3 regions of the Pseudothermotoga caldifontis AZM44c09 genome follow, and region 1 is predicted to be linked to each of the others. Evidence: predicted binding sites of a transcription regulator. Region 1 holds the regulator's gene; each other region holds the start of a gene.

The links. The regulator HrcA, encoded in region 1, represses chaperone genes, less so after heat shock. The targets are predictions, from matches to a motif close to ATTAGCACTCNNANNNTNNGAGTGCTAAT.
Region 2: dnaK (molecular chaperone DnaK) is a predicted target of HrcA. The motif match lies at 2,967-2,995, and genes of this name have one in related genera.
Region 3: groES (co-chaperone GroES) is a predicted target of HrcA. The motif match lies at 3,368-3,396, and genes of this name have one in related genera.

The regions. Positions count from the first base shown of each region.
Region 1 covers NZ_AP014509.1:1,875,878-1,882,678, forward strand. The annotation lists gene TSP01S_RS09305 (glycoside hydrolase family 57 protein) at 1-1,513, opposite strand, end outside; gene TSP01S_RS09310 (DUF4912 domain-containing protein) at 1,510-2,175, opposite strand; gene dnaJ (molecular chaperone DnaJ) at 2,323-3,438, opposite strand; gene TSP01S_RS09320 (nucleotide exchange factor GrpE) at 3,422-3,979, opposite strand; gene hrcA (heat-inducible transcriptional repressor HrcA) at 3,976-4,998, opposite strand; gene TSP01S_RS09330 (UDP-N-acetylmuramoyl-L-alanyl-D-glutamate--2,6-diaminopimelate ligase) at 5,102-6,583, shown strand; gene TSP01S_RS09335 (UDP-N-acetylmuramoyl-tripeptide--D-alanyl-D-alanine ligase) at 6,576-6,801, shown strand, end outside.
Region 2 covers NZ_AP014509.1:595,931-602,731, reverse strand. The annotation lists gene TSP01S_RS02890 (ATP-dependent Clp protease ATP-binding subunit) at 1-506, opposite strand, end outside; gene TSP01S_RS02885 (Hsp20/alpha crystallin family protein) at 559-1,005, opposite strand; gene dnaK (molecular chaperone DnaK) at 1,048-2,823, opposite strand; gene TSP01S_RS02875 (MBL fold metallo-hydrolase) at 3,068-3,700, shown strand; gene hpt (hypoxanthine phosphoribosyltransferase) at 3,714-4,235, shown strand; gene TSP01S_RS10285 (hypothetical protein) at 4,232-4,384, shown strand; gene recG (ATP-dependent DNA helicase RecG) at 4,338-6,707, shown strand; tRNA gene TSP01S_RS02860 (tRNA-Val) at 6,710-6,784, opposite strand.
Region 3 covers NZ_AP014509.1:28,713-35,513, reverse strand. The annotation lists gene TSP01S_RS00185 (tetratricopeptide repeat protein) at 1-464, shown strand, start outside; gene TSP01S_RS00180 (hypothetical protein) at 412-1,074, opposite strand; gene mreB (rod shape-determining protein) at 1,074-2,084, opposite strand; gene TSP01S_RS00170 (hypothetical protein) at 2,128-2,328, opposite strand; gene TSP01S_RS00165 (YitT family protein) at 2,343-3,233, opposite strand; gene groES (co-chaperone GroES) at 3,418-3,687, shown strand; gene groL (chaperonin GroEL) at 3,703-5,319, shown strand; gene TSP01S_RS00150 (DUF429 domain-containing protein) at 5,368-6,021, opposite strand; gene TSP01S_RS00145 (cupin domain-containing protein) at 6,018-6,353, opposite strand; gene TSP01S_RS00140 (cupin domain-containing protein) at 6,415-6,681, shown strand.

The sequences.
Region 1 (6,801 bases):
GTCCATCTATATTATCCTTCACCAGCTGTTGCTCAAGGTCTAAAAAGCGTTTCACATGCGTTTTTATTCTGTTAACGGCGTATTCAACGCTCGTACCTGTTGTGATTATGAACGGCCAGTCGCTGGCCTCCGCTAAGAGCAATTCCCTGAGCATCTGGTTGAGAACTCTCACTTTCAGCGGATCTCTCTCCTCGAAGTACGTTTCGGCAAGACGCTTCATTCTGTCTCTGATCTCAACCAGGTGTGGCTGTATCCAGTCGTTCTTGCCGTTCAACCAGGTGTCAAAATAACCACCGTTGCCCCAGGAAGAATCCGCGGGGGTGAGCACCTGGTAACTGTCGAACCTCTCGATTATTTCAGAAGGCGTGGCGAACTTGAGCTGCTTTTGCTTCGAAGCCTCAACGAAGAAATTTTCGAGGAACTCTGGCCCTTCAAACCACCAGTGTCCGAACAACTCCGTATCGAAAGGAGCCACTATCACTGGAGGCTGGTTGAACGTTTCGATCAGCGTGTTCACCTGCGCCAGCTTCTTGTTCAGAAAATCGATCGCGTGCTCTCTCGCCGCAGTCATGGCATCTTCACGGCTGTACAAACATTTCTTGTCGAGCGGCGTTTCCTTCGATGTGATCCTGTGGTACTTTATACCCACGTTCACCCTCACACCACTCTTGTCGATGTAAGGCCTTACGTATTCGTAATCGCCGTCGAACCCAAGGTCTCTGTAGAACTCTCTGTATCTGCCATCACCGGGATATCCCGTGGTGGCACTCCACACCTGTTCGCTCGAATCCGGATCTCTCGCGAAAGCAAAAACACCGGAAGGTGTCATGATGGGTCTGTACACATCGAAATATGGCCGCTCGTCGGCATACCAGAACGCGTGGGAATCGACGAAGAAGAATCCCAAGCCGTACTTTTTCAAAACTTCGTCCAGGCCAGAATAATAGCCGCACTCGGCGAGCCACACGCCCTTTGGTTTGAAGCCGAAGTGCTGTGCGAATGTTTCCACACCGACCGCGATCTGAGCTTCCACCGCAAACGGTTGATGACGCATCAACGGTAGGAAACCGTGCGTGGCGTTGCAGGTTATCAACTCTATGTTTCCAGATTCGGCGTGTTTCTTGAACCCCTTCGCCAGGTTACCTCCCACCGATTCGAGGTAACTCAAACAGCTCAGAAACCTTTCCCTGTAGAAATTCGCAAGTTCTTTCTCCTGATGGGTTTTCACCCTCTCCTGTTCCTTTTCGCACAGTTCGACAAGTTTCTGAGTATAATTCTTTAACTTCTCGTTGAGAACAGTGTTTCTGAACATTTCCAACAGTGTGGGACTGAGTGAAACGGTGATTTTGAAGGGAACCTTTCTTTCTTGGAGGCGGTCGAACATCATCAAAAGTGGAATGTAAGATTCAAGGACTGCTTCAACGTACCATCTTTCTTCCAAATAAAGATCGTGGTTCGGATGGTTCACGTAAGGAAGGTGAGAGTGAAGCACGAGCACGAAGTATCCGTTCATAACTTACCACTTCCCGCAGCGGATGAGATGTGTATCCTTTCGACGGGTTTCAACGGCGGTTCACCAACCTTCACGGTGCGTTTGCCCTTGACGCACCATCTTTGACGTACGGAAGTCGATGGCGTGTCCGAAGGTGTATGCACAACGTTGGATCTCAAAACAGGGAAGAATTTTCCTTCAACTTTGAAACCAAGCTCGGCGAGATAGTCCGCGTTCGATGACGGTACGTGGAAGTAGTAATTTCTCGTCGTTGCAAGGTGCACTCCAGCCTCAAAAATGCGGTGAGCGTTGGTTCCATCGAACTCTATGTAGGTCACGTCGTAGAGCCTCAGAACCACTTCCTTCTGCGAAGAAAGCTTGGAATAAGTTTCGCTCGAAAGGTCCCAGTACACAAAAACCAGATGCGGATTGACTGGAAACAGAACGAGTCTGTCGGAACCGTACGACTGTGGCAATTCCACGTGCCGGTCGGTTTGAGCTTGAACAGGTTTTTGATCAACCTTCTCTTCTCTCAGCGACTTTGCGTAATCTTCAAGCAATTTGAAAACTTCGCTCTTTTTCATCCGCTTTTTCACCTTCAGACCGAGTCTTTTTGCGAGGGATTTGACCTGCTGAATGGTGGGGTTCTGGGAGAGGAAGGCTTCGAGTTCTTCCCGGGTCACGTCACCGCCCCCTTTTTCAAATTTTCACACACTATTCTATCATGTTCTCATCATGTTGTAAAACAGAAAGAAAAAGAAAAAACCCCGCCTTGGCGGAGTAAAGAACGTCACATTTGTCGAATTCGCTCAAAATTTATCTGATATCACCTACAAGACATCTATACCTTTTTCCCTCGCAATTTCTCTCAACAACTGTGCTTCCCTCGAAGAGAGTTGCTCCGGTATCCTCACGTTGACGGTCACATAAAGATCCCCACGCCTGCCCGTCCTCACGGACGGAGCACCCTCTCCCTTGAGCCTGAACACCGTACCGGGCTGCGTACCTGGCGGTATCCTCAGCATCGTTGTACCACCGTCGGGCAGATCTATACGAACCGTGGTTCCAAGGATCGCCTGCAAGTAATCTATGCTGATCTCCGTGTATATGTCGTCGTCCTGGCGCCTGAACCTCCTGTCTGGCCTCACGTGGACGATCACGTAAAGATCGCCGTAAGGTCCCCCATCGTAGCCGGCGTTACCGCCACCATCGATCCTGAGTCTGGTTCCGTCCGTAACGCCTGCCGGTATGTTGATCACAGTTCTGACTCTTCGTTTCAGTCTGCCAGTTCCGCCACACACGTGGCACCTTTCCTTCACGACACGTCCGGTCCCACCGCAGGTGGGACACGTTCTGGAGCTCACGAAGACGCCAAAGACGCTCCTCCTTTCCTCCCTGAGCACCCCCGTGCCGTGACACCTTGGACACGTCTGATAACCACTTCCGGGCTCTGTTCCTTCACCATGGCAGTGGTCACAAACTTCGTACCTGTCGTACTCGATCGGCATCTGCTTGCCAGTGAGAGACTCAGAAAAATCTATCTCGACCGTCACACTGATATCTTCACCCGATCTCCGTCTCCTCGTCCTCTGAGTCTCCTGGGTGGCACCCCGATCGCCGAAGAAGATGTCGAAGATGTCACGCCCAAAAAAGCTCTCAAAGTCCCTGAATATGTCTTCAAAAGAAGTGGTCGAAGTTTGCTGTGTAAATTCGTGTTCTCCCACATAACCGAATCTGTCGTACATGGCCCGTTTCTGAGGATCACTCAGAACCTCGTAAGCTTCCTGGATCTCCTTGAATTTCTCCTCGGCTTCTTTCTTGTTCTCAGGGTGGAGATCGGGATGCCATTGTTTTATCAACTTTTTGTAAGCTTTTTTTATCTCCTCCTCGGAGGCGTCCCTCGGAACGCCGAGGATCGCGTAGTAATCTTTATACTGTCTTGGCACCTTCTTCACCCCTTGGCTTCACCGCAACCTTCACCTTCACGGGTTTGAGGACTTTGGAATGGTACTTGTAACCATTTTCAACAACCTCGACTATATCGTACTCTTCTTTCTCGTTTGTCTCCACCCTCTCAACGGCTTCGTGTTCGAACGGGTCGAACTTCTGACCGACCTCTATTTTGAAAAAGCCTTCATCGTTCAAAACCTTCCAGAGTTTCTTGTAAACGAGTTTCATTCCCTTGTAGAAATCTTCGTACGGTGCGCCGGAATCAACAGCCGTGAACGCTCGCTCGAAATCGTCGAGTATCGGTATCAACTTGGTGAGCAGATATTCGTTCGCGTTCTTGAGGATCATTTCCCTGTCTCTGAGGGTGTCCCTCTTGAAGTTCTCGAACTCGGCTTTCAGTTGCTTGAGGTGTCTCATGAGTTCTTCTTTTTCCTTCGTCAGCTTCTCGATCAAATTTTCCTCTACTTTCTTTTCATCGTTTTTCTCAACCGTCTCTTTGTTTTCAACCGCTTCTTTGAGCCTTTCGTTTTCGTTCATCTTTCCACCTCCCTCGTTGCCACCGTGAAGTACTCGGTCAACCTGCTTGTGACGTAGGTCAGAACGTTCATTATCTCCTCGTACTTGACGATCTTGGATGTCACGATCAGCACTTTACCCATTGGTTCGTTCTCCCTGCGATAGGTATCCACAAAGATGGAGAATCTCTCCATGCCCTGAAAACCGTGTTCACTACCTATGAAGACGGTAGGGACCTCCTGAACCCTGTTCATGAAGGATTTGATGAGTGCGTCGTCTGAGAGGAACCTCGAAAGCGCCCTGATCTCGTCTATGTTGAACGTTTCGCTGCTCACAAGCACGTCCAGGCCGTACTTTATCATGCTGTTCCTCAGATCCTCTTTTAGAGAAGTGACGAGTTGTTCAGAAAGGTCTATCAGGAACTCATCCCAATCACCTTCGAACACCTCGCCGGAAAGGTTATCGATGCTCCTCCCCCTCAGCAGCTGATTGAGAAGGTTTTCGAGCTTTGCATGATCCACATCGCCGAGACTCCTGAAGGGCATGAATTTCATCAAACCGAGCTCTGTAACGATGGAGATCAAATAGTGATACGAGGTGATGGGTGTCACGATGGCCCTCAGAACTTTCAAGCGCCCGGTGTCGGGTTTCTCCAGCACGACTGCCCCTCTGGTCATTCTCGCCAGCGCGATCGCCGCTCCTTCGAGGATCTTCTCCATATCACCGTAAGTCATGGAATATCGCACTTCGACTTGCTGAGATCTCTGTGCGTAATCTTTCGTGAGCTTCAACGTTTCGTCCACGTAAAACCTCAGACCCTTGTCGGTCGGGATCCTGCCCGCAGAGGTGTGCGGTTGATAGAGATAGCCCAGATATTCCAGTTTCCTCAAATCGTTTCTGACGGTCGCGGCACTGCACGATAGACTGGACACGTTCAGGACGTGTTCAGAACTGATCGGCCTTTTCGTCAGTATGTATTCCCTCACGACACAGTAGAGGATCTTTCTCTGTCTTTCGTTGACCCTGTTGTTCCTCCTCATATTATCACTCTCACCACTCGAGTGCTAATTTCAGCATAGCACATTCCTCCGTCCTTGTCAAGTGAACCTGATCATACTACAATATCAAAGTAGAGGTGATACGATGCGCGTTGAAGAAGTCATCGAGGCATTGAGACCCATACTCATCGAAGCCAGGCTCAACGGCAACTTCGGTGAGAACATTGTGGACGTGGTCAACAACTCCAGCCGGGTCAAACCGGGCTGTCTGTTCGTGTGTCACAGGGGTAAAAGGTTCGATTCGCACGAGATAGCGCAGGAAATTTACAACAAAGGCGCCCGCGTTTTGATCTCGGACCGACCTTTGAGTGAAAACATCCCGCACGTGATCGTCAGCGACACCAGACTCGCCGAAGCGATCCTGGCGGATGTCTTCTACGCGAGGCCTTACGAAAAACTTCTCGTTGCGGGTGTCACGGGTACCAACGGAAAAACCACGAGCGTCCATCTCTTCCATCACGTGCTTCAGAGCCTTTCAAGCACCGGAAGCCTCCTCGGAACGGTGTATTACGAGATCCTGGGAGAACCGAGGTTCCACCACGATAACACAACCCCAAACGCTTTGGAAATACTCAGGGCGATGAAGAAAACTGTCGATCTGGGCGGTTCACATTTCGTGATGGAGGTCTCATCGCACGCGCTCGCTCTGAAACGGGTCGAAACGGTGAGGTTCGACATAGCTGCTTTGACGAACATAACGAGGGACCATCTGGATTTTCACCAGACGTTCGAGGAGTACACGCAGACGAAGCTGCACATCTTTGATCTGCTGAAAGAGAGTGGAATCGCGCTGATCAGCGACGAGTACGCACACCTTTTGAACAGAAAGGTGCGAAAAATCGTCTATGGGATCGCCAGACAGAGCCAGTATCGAATTGAAAACATAGAGATCAGCAGGCACGGGACGAAGTTCGAAGTGGACTGTCCCGCTGGTAGGTACAGATTGTGGTTCAGAACACCTGGTTATCACAACGCTTACAACGCCACGTTGGTGTTCGCAGGTCTGGTGGAACTGGGTTACGATCCGAACGACGTTGCTGGTTCCATAGGCACGTTTCCGGGTGTCGACGGCCGGTTTCAGTTCATCCCGGAAGCCAGTCTTCTTGGCATAGACGTGGTCGTTGACTTCGCCCACAGCCCGGACGCCCTCGAAAAAACCCTGATCACGGCGAAGCACCTCAGCAGTGGTAGGATCATCACCGTCTTCGGTGCCGGTGGTCAGTCGGACAGAGGAAAAAGGCCCATGATGGCGCAGGTGGTGTGCCGATATTCGGACGTGTCGATCATAACCACCGACGATCCCCGGGGAGAGGATCCTCTGGAAATACTCGCCGAAGTGGAGCGTGGCGTCCCACCAGGAGCGGCTTACCTCGTGATTCCAGACAGGCGTGAGGCCATCGAAACTGCCATCACACTGGCGAACCGGGGCGATATGGTCATAGTCGCAGGAAGAGGACACGAAGAGTACCAGATCTTCTCAGATGAGAGGAGAATTCCTTTCAAAGACGCGGATGTGATCAGGGAGATAATCCTTCAAGAATACCAGAGGGAAAGACGGCATGTTTGAGAACGCGAAGTTCGTCATAGATTCCAGAGAAGCCTTCGAAGGCTGTATTTTTGTAGCTCTCAAAGGCGAAAGAACGGATGGACACTATTACGTGCGCGAAGCCCTCGAAAAAGGCGCAGCCCTCGCGGTGGTCGAACGGCCCGTGGACGTTCAGAAAGAGAAGCTGTACTTCGTCGAGGATACGAGACTTTTCCTTCAGGAACTGGCCAAACAAAAGA
Region 2 (6,801 bases), 730 kb from region 1:
TCGGTGAACTTGAAGAGAATATCCACATTTTCATCCTCTGCGGTCTTACCGCTCGTTCTCAGATCCCTTATCGCTTCGTACACCTTGTCCGGAGTGACACCGTAGCGGGTCAGCAACCTGTAAGTCATCGAACCGGGAGAAAGGATCATTCCGAGCAACAAATGATCGGTTCCGACCTTCTCGTCTCCCATCCTTCTGGCTTCGCGTTTCGCCTCTTCGAGCACATGCCTCGCATCGGGTGTAAGGTAGATCTGCCCAACTTGGCTGTGAGGATTGTACGATCTCATGCCGTACTTACTCACGAAGGAAGACGTCTCATCCCTGAGAACATCTATGTTAACACCTATCTTTCTCAAGATATCGACAGCGGCGTTATCGCCGTCCTCGAGTATGGCCAGAAGTATGTGTTCAGAGGACATCTGGTTCTGACCGTAGCGGTTCAGTATATCCTGGACCGCTCCGAGCACTCTCTGTGCGCTCTCTGTGTAGTCTTTGAAATCGATCATCGTGTTTCACCTCCTTCGAAAATTGAGGGGCGGTTGCCCGCCCCTCTGTGTTTCACTCGATCTTCACGTCGACAACCTTCGCCTTCACTTCCTCACGTTTCGGGATCGTGATGGTGAGAACTCCGTTTTCGTATTTTGCTTTGATCTTTTCTGTGTCTACGTAGTCGGGCAAGGCAAGGCACCTTTCGAATTTGCCGTAAGACCTTTCGTAGACTCTGTAGTTCCTGTCCTTGTGCTCGCGCTCGAGCTTCTTCTCACCGGAGATCCTGAGCACGTTGTCCTCGATCTTCACGGTGATGTCTTTCTTGTCCATTCCTGGAACTTCAGCCTCGATGACTAGTTCCTTGTCGGTCTCGTACACGTCGATGTCCGGTGTGAAGCTGAAGGCTTCAGACCTCCTTCTGATGCTCGGAGTGAAGAAGTCTTCGAAGAGTCTGTCGATCTCCCTCTGCAGTTCTCTGAATGGTCTGAAGAAGTCTTCGCGTCTTTCGAGCAACATACACATCCCTCCTTTCACGGGTCGGGTTTTTTATTCGATTTTTCATTGTGCACCAGGTTCTTGTTTGCGTACACTCTCGTACAGGTACTGGCCTATCTTCATGCTCTCGCGCTGGAGATTGTCGAAGAGCAACTTGACTCTGGCTATGTCGTCACGGTTGATGGCATCCCTAAGGTCTCTGACGAGGTTTTCCAGTCTGACCTTCAGATCCTGCGGAAGCTTGTCGCCGTGTTCTTTCAGCATCTTGTTCACGTGGTAAGCGAGATCGTCTGCTCTGTTCTTGAGTTCGACTTCTTCACGTTTTCTTTTGTCCTGCTCTTCGTACTTCTGAGCTTCTTCGATCATCTTTCTGATCTCGTCTTCTCTGAGTTTGTGTCTGCCGGTCACGACCATGGACTGTTCCTTGTTGGTTGCCAGGTCCTTCGCCGAGACGTGAACGATTCCGTCGCTGTCTATGTCGAACGTCACTTCTATCTGCGGCACTCCCCTCGGTGCCGGTGGTATGTCCACGAGCCTGAAGCTACCAAGGAATATGTTGTCTCTCGCCATCGCACGTTCGCCTTGATAGACTCTGATCTCGACCTCCGTCTGGTAATCTTCAGCTGTCGTGAAGATCTTGCTCTTTCTCACGGGTATGGTCGTGTTGCGCGGTATGATCGGTTCCATGAGTCCGCCTTTCACTTCTATTCCGAGCGTGAGCGGTGTGACGTCCACCAGTACGATGTCCTTATCCTTGGCGCTGCCTGCGAGTATGGCTGCCTGTATCGCGGCACCGATCGCAACCGCTTCGTCCGGGTTGACGCTCTTGTTCGGTTCTTTTCCAAAGATTTCGTAGATGAACCTCTGAACCATCGGGGTCCTGGTCATTCCACCGACGAGTATGATCTCGTCTATGTCTCTCGGTGAGAGTTTCGCATCGCTCAGGGCCCTTTCGATTGGACCCCTCGTCATCTCGACGAGATCCTTCACCAAAGATTCGTACAGCGATCTGGTCAGTTTGGCTTCCAGATGCAACGGTCCGGAACTCGTTGCCGCGATGTACGGCAGACTGATGTCGGTCTCGAGCTTCGTCGATAGCTCGATCTTCGCTTTTTCCGCTGCATCCCTGAGCCTCTGCAGCGCTTGCTTGTCCTCTCTCAGGTCTATGCCGTGCTGTTTCTTGAATTCTTCAGCGAGCCAGTCGATGATCCTCTGGTCGAAATCGTCTCCACCGAGGTGGTTGTTACCACTCGTGGCTATGACCTGTATAACGCCTTCGCTGATCTCGAGGATCGAAACGTCGAACGTTCCACCACCGAGGTCGTACACCAGCACTTTCTGCTCCTTTTTCTTGTCGAGTCCGTACGCGAGTGCGGCAGCAGTGGGCTCGTTGATGATCCTCAACACCTCGAAGCCAGCTATCTGGCCAGCTTCTTTGGTTGCCTGTCTCTGGGCATCGTTGAAGTACGCAGGACAGGTGATGACCGCTTTCCTGATCCTGCCACCGAGGTACTGTTCTGCGTCCTTCTTCATCTTCATCAGGATGAACGCGCTGATCTGTTGAGGTGTGTATTCTTTGTCGTCTATTCTGACTTTGTAGTCCGAACCCATCTTGCGCTTGATGGATTTGATGGTCCTCTCGGCGTTGAGGATCATCTGCCTCTTTGCAGGTTCTCCGACGAGTATTTCACCCGTTTTTGTGAACGCGACTATGGAGGGTGTCAACCTGCTACCTTCAGCGTTTGGTATGACTTCTATGGAACCGTCTGGTTTCATCCAGGCTATCACAGAGTTCGTGGTACCCAGGTCGATACCCACAACGAATTCCCTGTCGCTCATTTCTTTCACCTCCCGGAACATTTCCACCTTCATTATATTGAGGTGTCAACGGCTTGTCAAGGGGGAGTCGATGATTTTGTATGTTTTCAAATGTGCCTTTTCATAGGCATTATATATACGATAATTTCTATGTTTGCAAACTGTATAGCACTCGTTACCTGTGACTGACAAATAACCTCGCGGTTGGGTCTCACCGCAAAGGATCCTCGACAGCTTGCTATAATTTCTCACAGGGGGATTGGATATGAAACTCACGTGGTATGGGCATGCGTGTTTTCTCATCCAGCACGGTGGCATCAGCATCCTGACGGATCCTTTCGACAGTTCCGTTGGCTACAGGGTTCCAAACGTTTCTCCCGACATCGTCACCGAAAGCCATCAGCATTTCGATCACAACGCGCATCGGCTGCTCAGAGGAGAATTCCAGCTGATCAAAGAACCAGGTGAGTACAGCTTCAAGAATCTCAAGATCAGGGGTGTGAAAACCTTCCACGACGAGGCCGGGGGTACCAGAAGAGGTACGAACATCGTGTTCGTGTTCGAATTTCCAGACTGGAAAATAGTGCACCTTGGAGACCTCGGTCATGTACTCGATCAGCAGCAGGTTCAACAGATCGGTCAACCGAACGTCCTTTTGATCCCTGTCGGCGGTACGTTCACGGTGGGCCCAGAAGAAGCGAAAAAGATCGTGGAACAGCTTCAACCGAACGTCGTCGTTCCCATGCATTACAGGACGAAGTACATCAAGTTCGATCTCAGTCCTGTGGAGGATTTTCTCAAGTTCTTCACGAACGTTAAAAGACTGTCCGAAAGTTCGTTCGAACTGACGGAAGATGTAAAATCTCAGCGAGCAGCAGTGTATGTTCCTACCATCTGAAAGGAGGCAGCACGTGACTGTAGAAGTCCTGCTCGAGGAGAAGACCATCAAAGAGCGCATCAAACAGCTTGCCAGAGAGATCGAAAACTACTACAAAGACAAGACGGATACCCTGCACGCTATTTGCGTGTTGAAGGGCTCGATCCACTTTTTCAGCGAGCTCGTGCTGAATTTGAACATGAACGTCAATTACTCTTTCGTGCACGTATCGAGCTACGCGGGAACCGAGTCCACTGGAAGGATAAGGGTCAAATCCTGGGTGGACGAGCCACTTCAGGGAAAGTACGTGCTCGTTGTCGAAGACATCGTCGACACAGGCAACACGCTCAGGTACATCCTGAACTATCTGAGGAAGTACAAGCCGGCGGACCTCAAAGTGGCCACACTGATCGAAAAAGAGAAGTACCAGCACGGCATCCCGATAGACTTCGTCGGATTCAAGGTGCAGGACGTCTTTTTGATCGGTTATGGTTTAGACTACGACGAAAAGTACAGGAATCTTCCCTTCATAGGGTATCTGAAGAACGACACATGAGAAAGGGATTCATGATCGTTGCCAGCATAATGGTGGCTCTGATCGTTTCGATCCTCCTCATCTGCCTCGACCAGCTGATCAGGGCGAGAATTGGTGTGGTCTATGAAGGCCAGACAAGAATTTTCATCGGCGAGACCCATTCTCGTTGAGGAGTTCTTCGACCAACTCGAAGAACTCGTTCTCAAAGTTCTCGACAGCCAGGCCTCCTTCCAGCAGATCTCTGACTGGATCCATCGAAGCAAGGAGTTCCTCCAAGATCCTCTTCTCGAGGATCCGGACGCACGTGAAAGATTGGAACAGCTGATGAACTACCTTGAACCGATCGTGGAACTTCCGAAGGAACGTGCTCTCAAACGCTTGAACCACGCGTTGGGCATGATCGAAAGGTACAGATCGTGGCATTTCTTTTCCAGGCCCGATCCATCGCAGGCCAAGCAGCTGTCGCTCGAGATAAAGTACGCGCGCGGTGTGGGGCCGAAAAGGGAAAAGATCTTGCAAAAGCTCGGGATAAACACGTTGAAGGACCTCGTGACGTACTTCCCGCGTGACTATGAAGATCGACGCAGAGTGCTTCCGATCAAAGACGTTCTGATCGGTGAGAAGGTCACCACGAAGGGAAAGATAACGAACGTGGAGATCAAAGAACTTCCAACCATGAAGATCGTGGCCGCGGTGCTCGCGGACGGCATACACCATCTACTCCTCAAATGGTTCAACCAGGAATTCATTTATAAGCAACTCCAAACGTTGAAGGGCAGAGAGGTCTTCGTCACCGGCACGGTGAAGAAAGGCACCTTTGGCGGCCTGGAGATCGTCAATCCCGAAGTGGAACCGGTTGAAAACTCCAACGTCCTCGAGATACTCCCGATCTATCCCCTGACCGAAGGTATAAGCCAGAAAGAGTTTCGAAAACTTGTGAGGCAGAACATACATTGCGTTGTGGGAGTTCAGGATGAACTGCCCGCCGAATTCATTCAGAAAAGAAAGTTGATAGACCTCGCCACGGCACTGTACGGGATGCATTTTCCAAAGACGATGCACCAGCTCGAAAAATCCAGAGAAAGACTCGCCTACGAAGAACTGTTGTATCTGCAGCTGGCCATGTTGCTCTCCAGACACACGCTCGAATCCATAGGGGGCATAGCAAAAAAGATCGAAGGGAAGCTGGCACAGGAGTTTCTGAAAAGCCTTCCTTTCGAATTGACCAACGCTCAGAAGAGGGCCCATGAAGAAATAAGGGAAGACATGCGTTCGCCACGTCCCATGAGCAGGTTGCTCCAGGGCGATGTGGGCTGCGGAAAAACGGTCGTGGCGCAGCTCGCCATAGTGGATAACTTCGAAGCGGGCTTTCAGGCAGCCGTGATGGCACCAACCTCTATACTCGCAACGCAGCATTACAGGAGGATGGCTCCAGCCTTCGAAAACCTCGGAATCAAGACGGCCCTACTGCTGGGTGACACGAGCAGGTCTGAAAAGGACAAGATCAAGAGATTTCTCAAATCCGGACAGATCGCGGTTGTCATAGGTACGCACGCGCTCATCCAGGAAGACGTTGAATTCAACAATTTGGGACTCGTGATCATAGATGAGCAACACCGGTTCGGTGTCAGACAGAGAGAGGCACTGATCAGCAAGGGTGCGGCGGTGGACACGCTCGTCATGACCGCAACACCCATACCGAGAACGCTCGCACTGGCCGTTTATGGTGACCTCGATTTGACGATCATTGACGAGATGCCACCTGGAAGAAAAGATGTGAAAACGATCCTGGTGAGCGTGACGAAGATCGACCAAGTTTTCGAATTCGTCAGGAAAGAGGTTGCTGAAGGCGGTCAGGCGTTCATAGTGTACCCACTCATCGAGGAATCGGACAAGCTGCAGGTGAAGGCAGCGACACAGATGTACGAGAAACTGTCCCGGGAAGTTTTCAAAGATTTGAGAGTTGGTCTGTTGCACGGAAGGATGAGTCAGCAGGAAAAGGATGCCGTGATGGAACAGTTCGCCCGCGGTGACTTCGACATATTAGTTTCCACAACCGTCATAGAAGTGGGTATAGACATTCCGAACGCGACCGTGATGGTCATAGAAAATCCAGAGAGGTTCGGCCTGGCGCAGCTGCACCAGCTGCGCGGGAGGATCGGCAGGGGCAGCAGACAGGGCTACTGCTTTCTGGTGGTCGGCAACGTCGATGAGGAGGCCTTAGAAAGACTCAGATATTTTGCAAACACGAAGAACGGCTTCGAAGTTGCTGAGTACGACATGCAGATCAGGGGACCTGGAGAAATACTCGGTCTGAGACAGCATGGCCTGCCAGATCTGAAGGTGGCCGATCTGGCGAGAGATAGACAGTTACTCCTCAGAGCGAGAGAAGATGCCGAGCTTGTGGTAAAGAATATGGACAGGTTCAGAGAGCTGATCCAGAAGATGGAGAGAATGTACGGTGAGAGGTTGAAACTGGTGAAGGTAGGATAAAATGGTGGGTGCGGCAGGAATCGAACCTGCGGCCTCTTCCTCGTGAGGGAAGCGCTCTCCCTCTGAGCTACGCACCCAACCTCGCAACAAGAAT
Region 3 (6,801 bases), 170 kb from region 1:
TGCAGGTCACGAAGAAGAGGTCTCCTGTGCTGCTCGCCGTGGGTGTGTTTGTAATCAGTTTCGCGCTTTCTTTCTTGCTGCTGAGAATGTTGAGGCGTAAACGGCCCGTTGAGCAGGAGCAGCCCACGGTGGAGGAGAAGCTCGAACGCCAACTCGAAGAGATCGGTATGGTTTCGAACAGCCTGAAGGAAGGTAAGACAGTCATCGATTTTGAAACTGACGAAGAGTTACAGAAACTCGAGGCGCAGATCGAGAGTATCGTTCAGGAGATAATCTCCAGAGAAGGACAGAAGGAAGAAGCAGAGGTTTCCATTGGGGAGGATCCTTTCGCCATCCTGAAGAAGATGGAGGAAAAAGACCAGTACAGCGAAGAAGACGCGAAGATACTGTCTCAGATCATGCAGCAGCTCGTCAATAACCCGGAAGATAGCACAGACGATTCGGACGAACGAAAGCAGTCTTAACGACGAACGAATCGCCTTGTCTTCCGACGACCTCGCCCAGCACGTCGCACCCCATGTCCCTGAGAAGCTTGCCGTTGCTGAAACTTTCGGAGATCCTCACGGTGAAGCCTGTAACATCGATGTCTTCATAAACGTACAGCCTCGTTCCACCCGTGAGATCACCTTCCAAGCTCACCTGACTCGATTCGACGGTGACCTGCATCGAGAATTCTGGAGAGTTCCAAAGTTCAACCCAGCACACGTGATCGCTGGTGTGTCTGACGATCCCTACGAACCTTTTGTTCTCTGGATCTATCGCGATATCTCCCGCCTTGGCCTGCCCAGTCGCTATCAAGTAGTTCTGTCTGAAACCCAGAACAACGTTCGATTGTTCGAAAATGACATCACCTATCCTGATGACGTTCTCCCGTTCGACGCCTTGGAGCACCAGCGCGACGGCTTCGTTCAACTTGTGAAGCGTGTGCCTCAACACGTTTGCAGGGTACACAATGGAATGAACAAAACGGAAGAGAAATTTTGCCGGTTTTGAGAGAAAAACGGCATTCAGGGCGAAAATGGTGGCAAAAATGAACAGATACGCGATGAAGAAATTGAGCTGACGGGTGCTCATCAGTCCACCTGCTGGAGTTTCTTCAGAATATCCACCTTATCGAGCACCTTTCCAGCCCCAACCGCAACACAACTCATGGGATCCTCCGCCCTGACGACTTTGATACCGGTTTCTTTTTCTATGAGTTTGTCGATGCCTCTGGTGAGGGAACCACCACCTGTTGTGACTATACCCCTTTCGACGATGTCCGTGACCAGCTCTGGTGGAGTCCTCTCGAGTGTGGATTTGATCGCGTCGATGATGGCGCTCACAGGTACCATCAAAGCTTCCCTGACTTCCCCTCCCCTTATCGTGATCTTCCTTGGAAGACCCGTCGAAAGGTCTATACCGGTCACCGTGGTCTCCAGATCGTCATACTCCGGTGATGGGAAGACGTTGCCTATCTCTATTTTGATCCTTTCACCGGTTCTCTCACCGATCGCCACACGGTAGGTTTCCCGAACGTACTGGACGATCGCTTCGTCCATCTCATCGCCGGCGATCCTTATCGATTCCCAGACCACGATGCTACCCAGCGATATGACGGCAACTTCCGTCGTTCCACCACCGATGTCGACGATCATGTTCCCGTTGGGTTCCTCAACGTCGAGTCCGAGCCCTATCGCGCTCGCCATGGGTTCTTCTATCAAAAACACTCGGGCTGCACCCGCTTCGAGGCCAGCTTCCAGAATGGCCCTCTTCTCCACATCGGTGATGCCGATGGGAACACCTATGACAACCCTCGGTTTGAAGAGAGAGAACGAGGTCCTCGTTTTACCTATGAAGTACTTGAGCATTGCGAGTGCCACGTCGTAATCGGCTATGACACCGTCTCTGAGTGGTCTGACGGCGATGATGGAAGCTGGGGTTTTGCCGAGCATCATCTTCGCCTCGAGACCCACTTTGATCACTTCTCCAGTATCGGCATTTATGGCAACAACGGAGGGTTCGTTTATCGCGATACCTTTGCCTTTCACGTAAACGAGGGTGTTCGCCGTGCCGAGATCGATTCCCAGATCCTTCCTCACCACGATGCGCACCGTCCTTTTTTATCGCACTAAATCGATTTTACCATCAGGCGAAGTAAGCGGTGAAGAAAGACAGGCCATACAGTACAGCTGTGATCAGCAAAGCCTTCCAGCCTCTTCTGTTGTGATCCCTCATCTTCTCATTTTCCTGGTTTCTCATCGCCTTCAGACCCAGTTCAAAGCTTATGATTGCGAACAGAAGAACGATCGAGCCCGCGTAGAAAAGAATGTTCGAGACCGTCCTCAAGGTTTCAAACCTCCTCAGAACACGTTCCCTATGTTCTGAAAACCTTCACCTATCACGTGGCGAGCCTCACTGATTATTATGAACGCATTTTTGTCGAGTTTTCGAATGAACGATATCAGTTCTCCAAGCTCTCTCCTTCTGAGGACTATGAGCAGTATCTTCCTGTCCTTCTGGGTGTACGCACCCTTACCTTCTATGTAAGTCGCACCCCTTTTAAGCTCTTTGAGGACGAAGCTGGCTATCTCCTCGTGTTTGTCCGAGACCACCATCACCTGAGTTGAGGATTCGATACCTTTCAATACGAAGTCTATCATCATTCCGTTGATCAGTATGGCGAGCACGGCGTACATTCCAAGTTTCGTTCCCATGACGGTACCAGCGAAGATCGCTATGAGCAGGTCTGCTATCAGGAGCGTGGTACCCATGGGTGCGGCGAAGAACTTGTTGAAGATGCGTGCGACTATGTCGGTACCGCCCGTGGACGCGTTCTGAGTGAAGGTGAGGGCCATGCCAACCGCGGTGATGATGTCACCGAAGAGCACGGCGATGATGAGATCGTCGGTGAATTTCGGGGTCGGAACGATCCTGTCGAAGAAGTCTACGAAAAAGTTGAGGAGGAACGTGCAGTATATCGTTTTCAGGCTGAAGTCCTTTCCCACCGTGATGAAACCAACCAGGAAGAGCAGAGCGTTTATGATGTACATCCACACACCCACAGGAAGGCCCACGAGTTTGTTGAGAACGATCGCCAGACCGCTCGCGCCTCCGGCGGCGATCGAATTCGGAATGAGGAAAGAGACCACACCGATCGCCGTGATGACCACACCAAGAGTGGCGAGTACGTACTCTTTGAGGATGTACTTCCTGCTCACATTCTCACCTCCGCACAGGAAAGATTTTACCATTAAAGCGTTAGTTTTCGGGAGAAAAAGCGTTTACTTGGAAAATATTTCGGAGTAATCGCCTACAATCGGAATTACTGAGTCATAAACGCCAAAAATGTGGACTTGATTTGTCACGGAAAGTGGTGTATTCTATAATTAGCACTCAGATATACAGAGTGATAAAATTCGAAAGGAGGTCGTGGCTATGAAGGTTGTACCGCTCGGTGAAAGGCTTTTGATCAAACCCATCAAGGAGGAGAAGAAGACCGAAGGTGGGATCGTGTTGCCAGATTCGGCCAAGGAAAAACCCATGAAGGCAGAAGTGATCGCCGTTGGGGAAAAAGTTGAGAACATCGATGTAAAGCCCGGTGACAAAGTTATTTACTCGAAGTACGCCGGTACCGAAATCAAGATCGATGATGTTGAGTACATCATCATTGATGCCAACGATATACTGGCGAAAATCGAAAACTGAGAGGAGGGAGAGGTTATGCCCAAACTGTTGAAGTTCAATGAAGAAGCGCGCAGAGCACTCGAAAGAGGCGTTAACAAAGTTGCGGATGCTGTGAGGATCACGCTTGGACCCAAGGGTAGAAACGTGGTCATCGAGAAGAGTTGGGGTTCACCGACCATCACGAACGATGGAGTCTCGATCGCTAAGGAAATAGAACTCGAAGACAAGTTCGAAAACCTTGGAGCCCAACTCGTCAAGGAAGTTGCGTCGAAGACGAACGATGTTGCTGGTGACGGTACAACGACGGCCACCGTGCTCGCACAGGCGATGATCAGGGAAGGTCTGAAGAACGTTGCGGCCGGTGCGAACCCGATACTCCTCAAGCGTGGGATCGACAAAGCTACAGAAGTCGTTGCCAAATTCATCAAGGACAACGCGAAGAAGCTCTCCGGTAGGGAAGACATAGCGCACGTTGCAGCGATAAGTGCCAACAATCCCGAGATCGGTGAACTCATCGCTGAGGCAATGGACAAAGTTGGCGAGGATGGAGTCATCACGGTGGAAGATTCCAAGACACTGGAAACCTACGTTGAGTTCACCGAAGGCATGCAGTTCGACAGGGGTTACATCTCACCGTACTTCGTAACGGACGCCGAAAAAATGGAAGTTGAACTGAAAGAGCCGTTCATACTCATCACCGATAAGAAACTGAGCGCCGTCAGGCCGCTGATACCGATACTCGAAAAGGTCGCTCAGACTGGCAGGCCACTGCTCGTCATCGCGGAAGACGTAGAAGGTGAAGCGCTCACAACGCTGGTGCTCAACAAGCTCAAGGGTACGTTGATGGCCTGCGCCGTGAAAGCACCCGGTTTCGGTGACAGAAGGAAAGCGATGCTGCAGGACATCGCGATACTGACCGGTGGAACTGTGATCAGCGACGAACTTGGAATCAACCTTGAGGATGTCACACTCGAAGACCTCGGAAGGGCCGACCTGGTGAGGGTTAAGAAGGACGATACGATCATCATCGGTGGTAAGGGTAAACCCGAGGAAATCAAAAAGAGGATCGCTCAGATCAAGTCCCAGATCGAGCAGACGACCTCCGAGTACGAGAAGGAGACGTTGCAGGAAAGGATGGCGAAGCTCGCCGGTGGTGTCGCCGTCATAAAGGTCGGAGCAGCAACCGAGACCGAGTTGAAGGAGAAGAAACACAGGATTGAAGACGCCCTGAGCGCGACGAGGGCCGCCGTTGAGGAAGGTATCGTACCCGGTGGTGGCGTGACGCTGTTGAGGGCCAGGAAAGTCGTCGAAGAGCTGCTGAACAAACTCGATGGTGACGAAAAGATCGGAGCCCTCATCGTCTACAAAGCGCTCGAAGCACCCATCAAACAGATCGCCGAGAACGCCGGTTACGATGGAGCGATTATAGTCGAGCGTGTGCTCAGCTCCAAGGACTTCAGCTTCGGATTCGACGCTCTCAAAGGAGAATACGTCGACATGTTCAAGGCTGGAATCATAGATCCAGCGAAGGTCACAAGGAGTGCGCTGCAGAACGCTGCATCCATCGCCGGCATGTTGCTGACAACTGAGGTCCTTGTCGTCGAAAAACCCGAAGAAAAGAAAGAAACAACGCACATGCCACCTGAATACTGATGAAGATCGATAGAAAATAGAGAGGAGGGCAGCCCGCCCTCCTCTTTTTCATGGTGTGAGCACCAGCAAGATGCCCACATCTTCGTTGCCAAACGTTAGAAACGATCTTTCGCTCGCGAGCCCGACCGTGATCGCACAGACCAGTGAGTCGAGGAAGTCTTCGTAACTTTTGACATCGCCCCGGACTGCATCGAAGTCGTCTGGTATTTCGATGAACGTTTCGATTTTCTTTCTCAAGTATTCGAGTTTCTCGAGTTTTTCTTCAGATCGCAACTTTTTGTAGTGAAACACTCTCATGTTGTTGAAAAGGACCAAGATCGTGGCGTGAGGGTAGACTTCGAAGATGTTGCCCTTTTGAAAGCTGTACCCGATGGTTTTCAAGGCTTCGTAGAGTTTTTCGGGAAAAAAGAAGGGATACCTTCTTCTGTTCACAGGATAAAGAGAGAGCCCGAACCTTGCGAAGTGCTTGAGAAATTCCTTCTCGTTTGGTCTGTGCCCGGTTTCGTTCCGAATCACCAAGGGTGCGTCCACACCGATGACCGCGTTTTTATAGTTCCTCAACGGTTGAACGATCCGTTCGATATCTTTACTGTAGACAAAATCGACCAGACGGAACTGTCTGTCCAGAACAGAAACAGCGGTAGGTTTCTTTCCTGTCCAAGAAGGATCGATGCCGCAGAAATGATCGAAATGTCTCTTCACACTTCACCTTCCTTCGGCACGACGCAGATGAAGGACGAAGGTCCATCTGAAATGTTGACGAACTGATGGAGTTCGTTTGGAGCCACATAGACGAAGAATCCTTCCTCTACAATTCTTTCTTCGTTCTGGGATACCACCTTGAGCTTCCCTTCGACAACGAACACTTCGTGTTCCCATGGATGCGAATGGAACGGGGTGGACGCGTTCGGTTCGAGAGTGAACAACCTCATGACGAAGGTTGGCGCTTCGTTTTTGTCGATGAGAACCCTTTTCAAGATCTTACCGTCCATGAGCTTTTGAGGTTGTACTTCATTCCAGTGTTTGATCAGCACCACGATCCCTCCCAGAGATATTACAGCACTTGCTGTACAATACCTGTAAGGGGGTATTCAAATGAAAGAAGTGAAGGTTTGGAAACCCAGCGAAGAGGAAATGAGAGAAGCCAAGAAGTGGCCCACCTGGTCGAAGGAAGAAAGCGTTTTCGATTGGTACTACGATGAGGATGAACAGTTCTACGTGGTTGAGGGAGTGGTGGAGGTCACGCTGGAAGATGGTAGAAAAATACAGTTTGGACCAGGCGACATGGTGAAGTTCCCGGCGGGAATGAGGTGCACCTGGCACGTGAAGAAACCCATTTTCAAGCACTACAGGATCGGCTAAAAAATATGGGCGATCTTTCGATCGCCCAAGAAACATTCTATCCGCGTGTCTATCTTGTCAAAGGAGGGTGGGGGGTCTCGCCCTGGTTCCACACTTTAGACGATGTGTTTTTCTGGACGG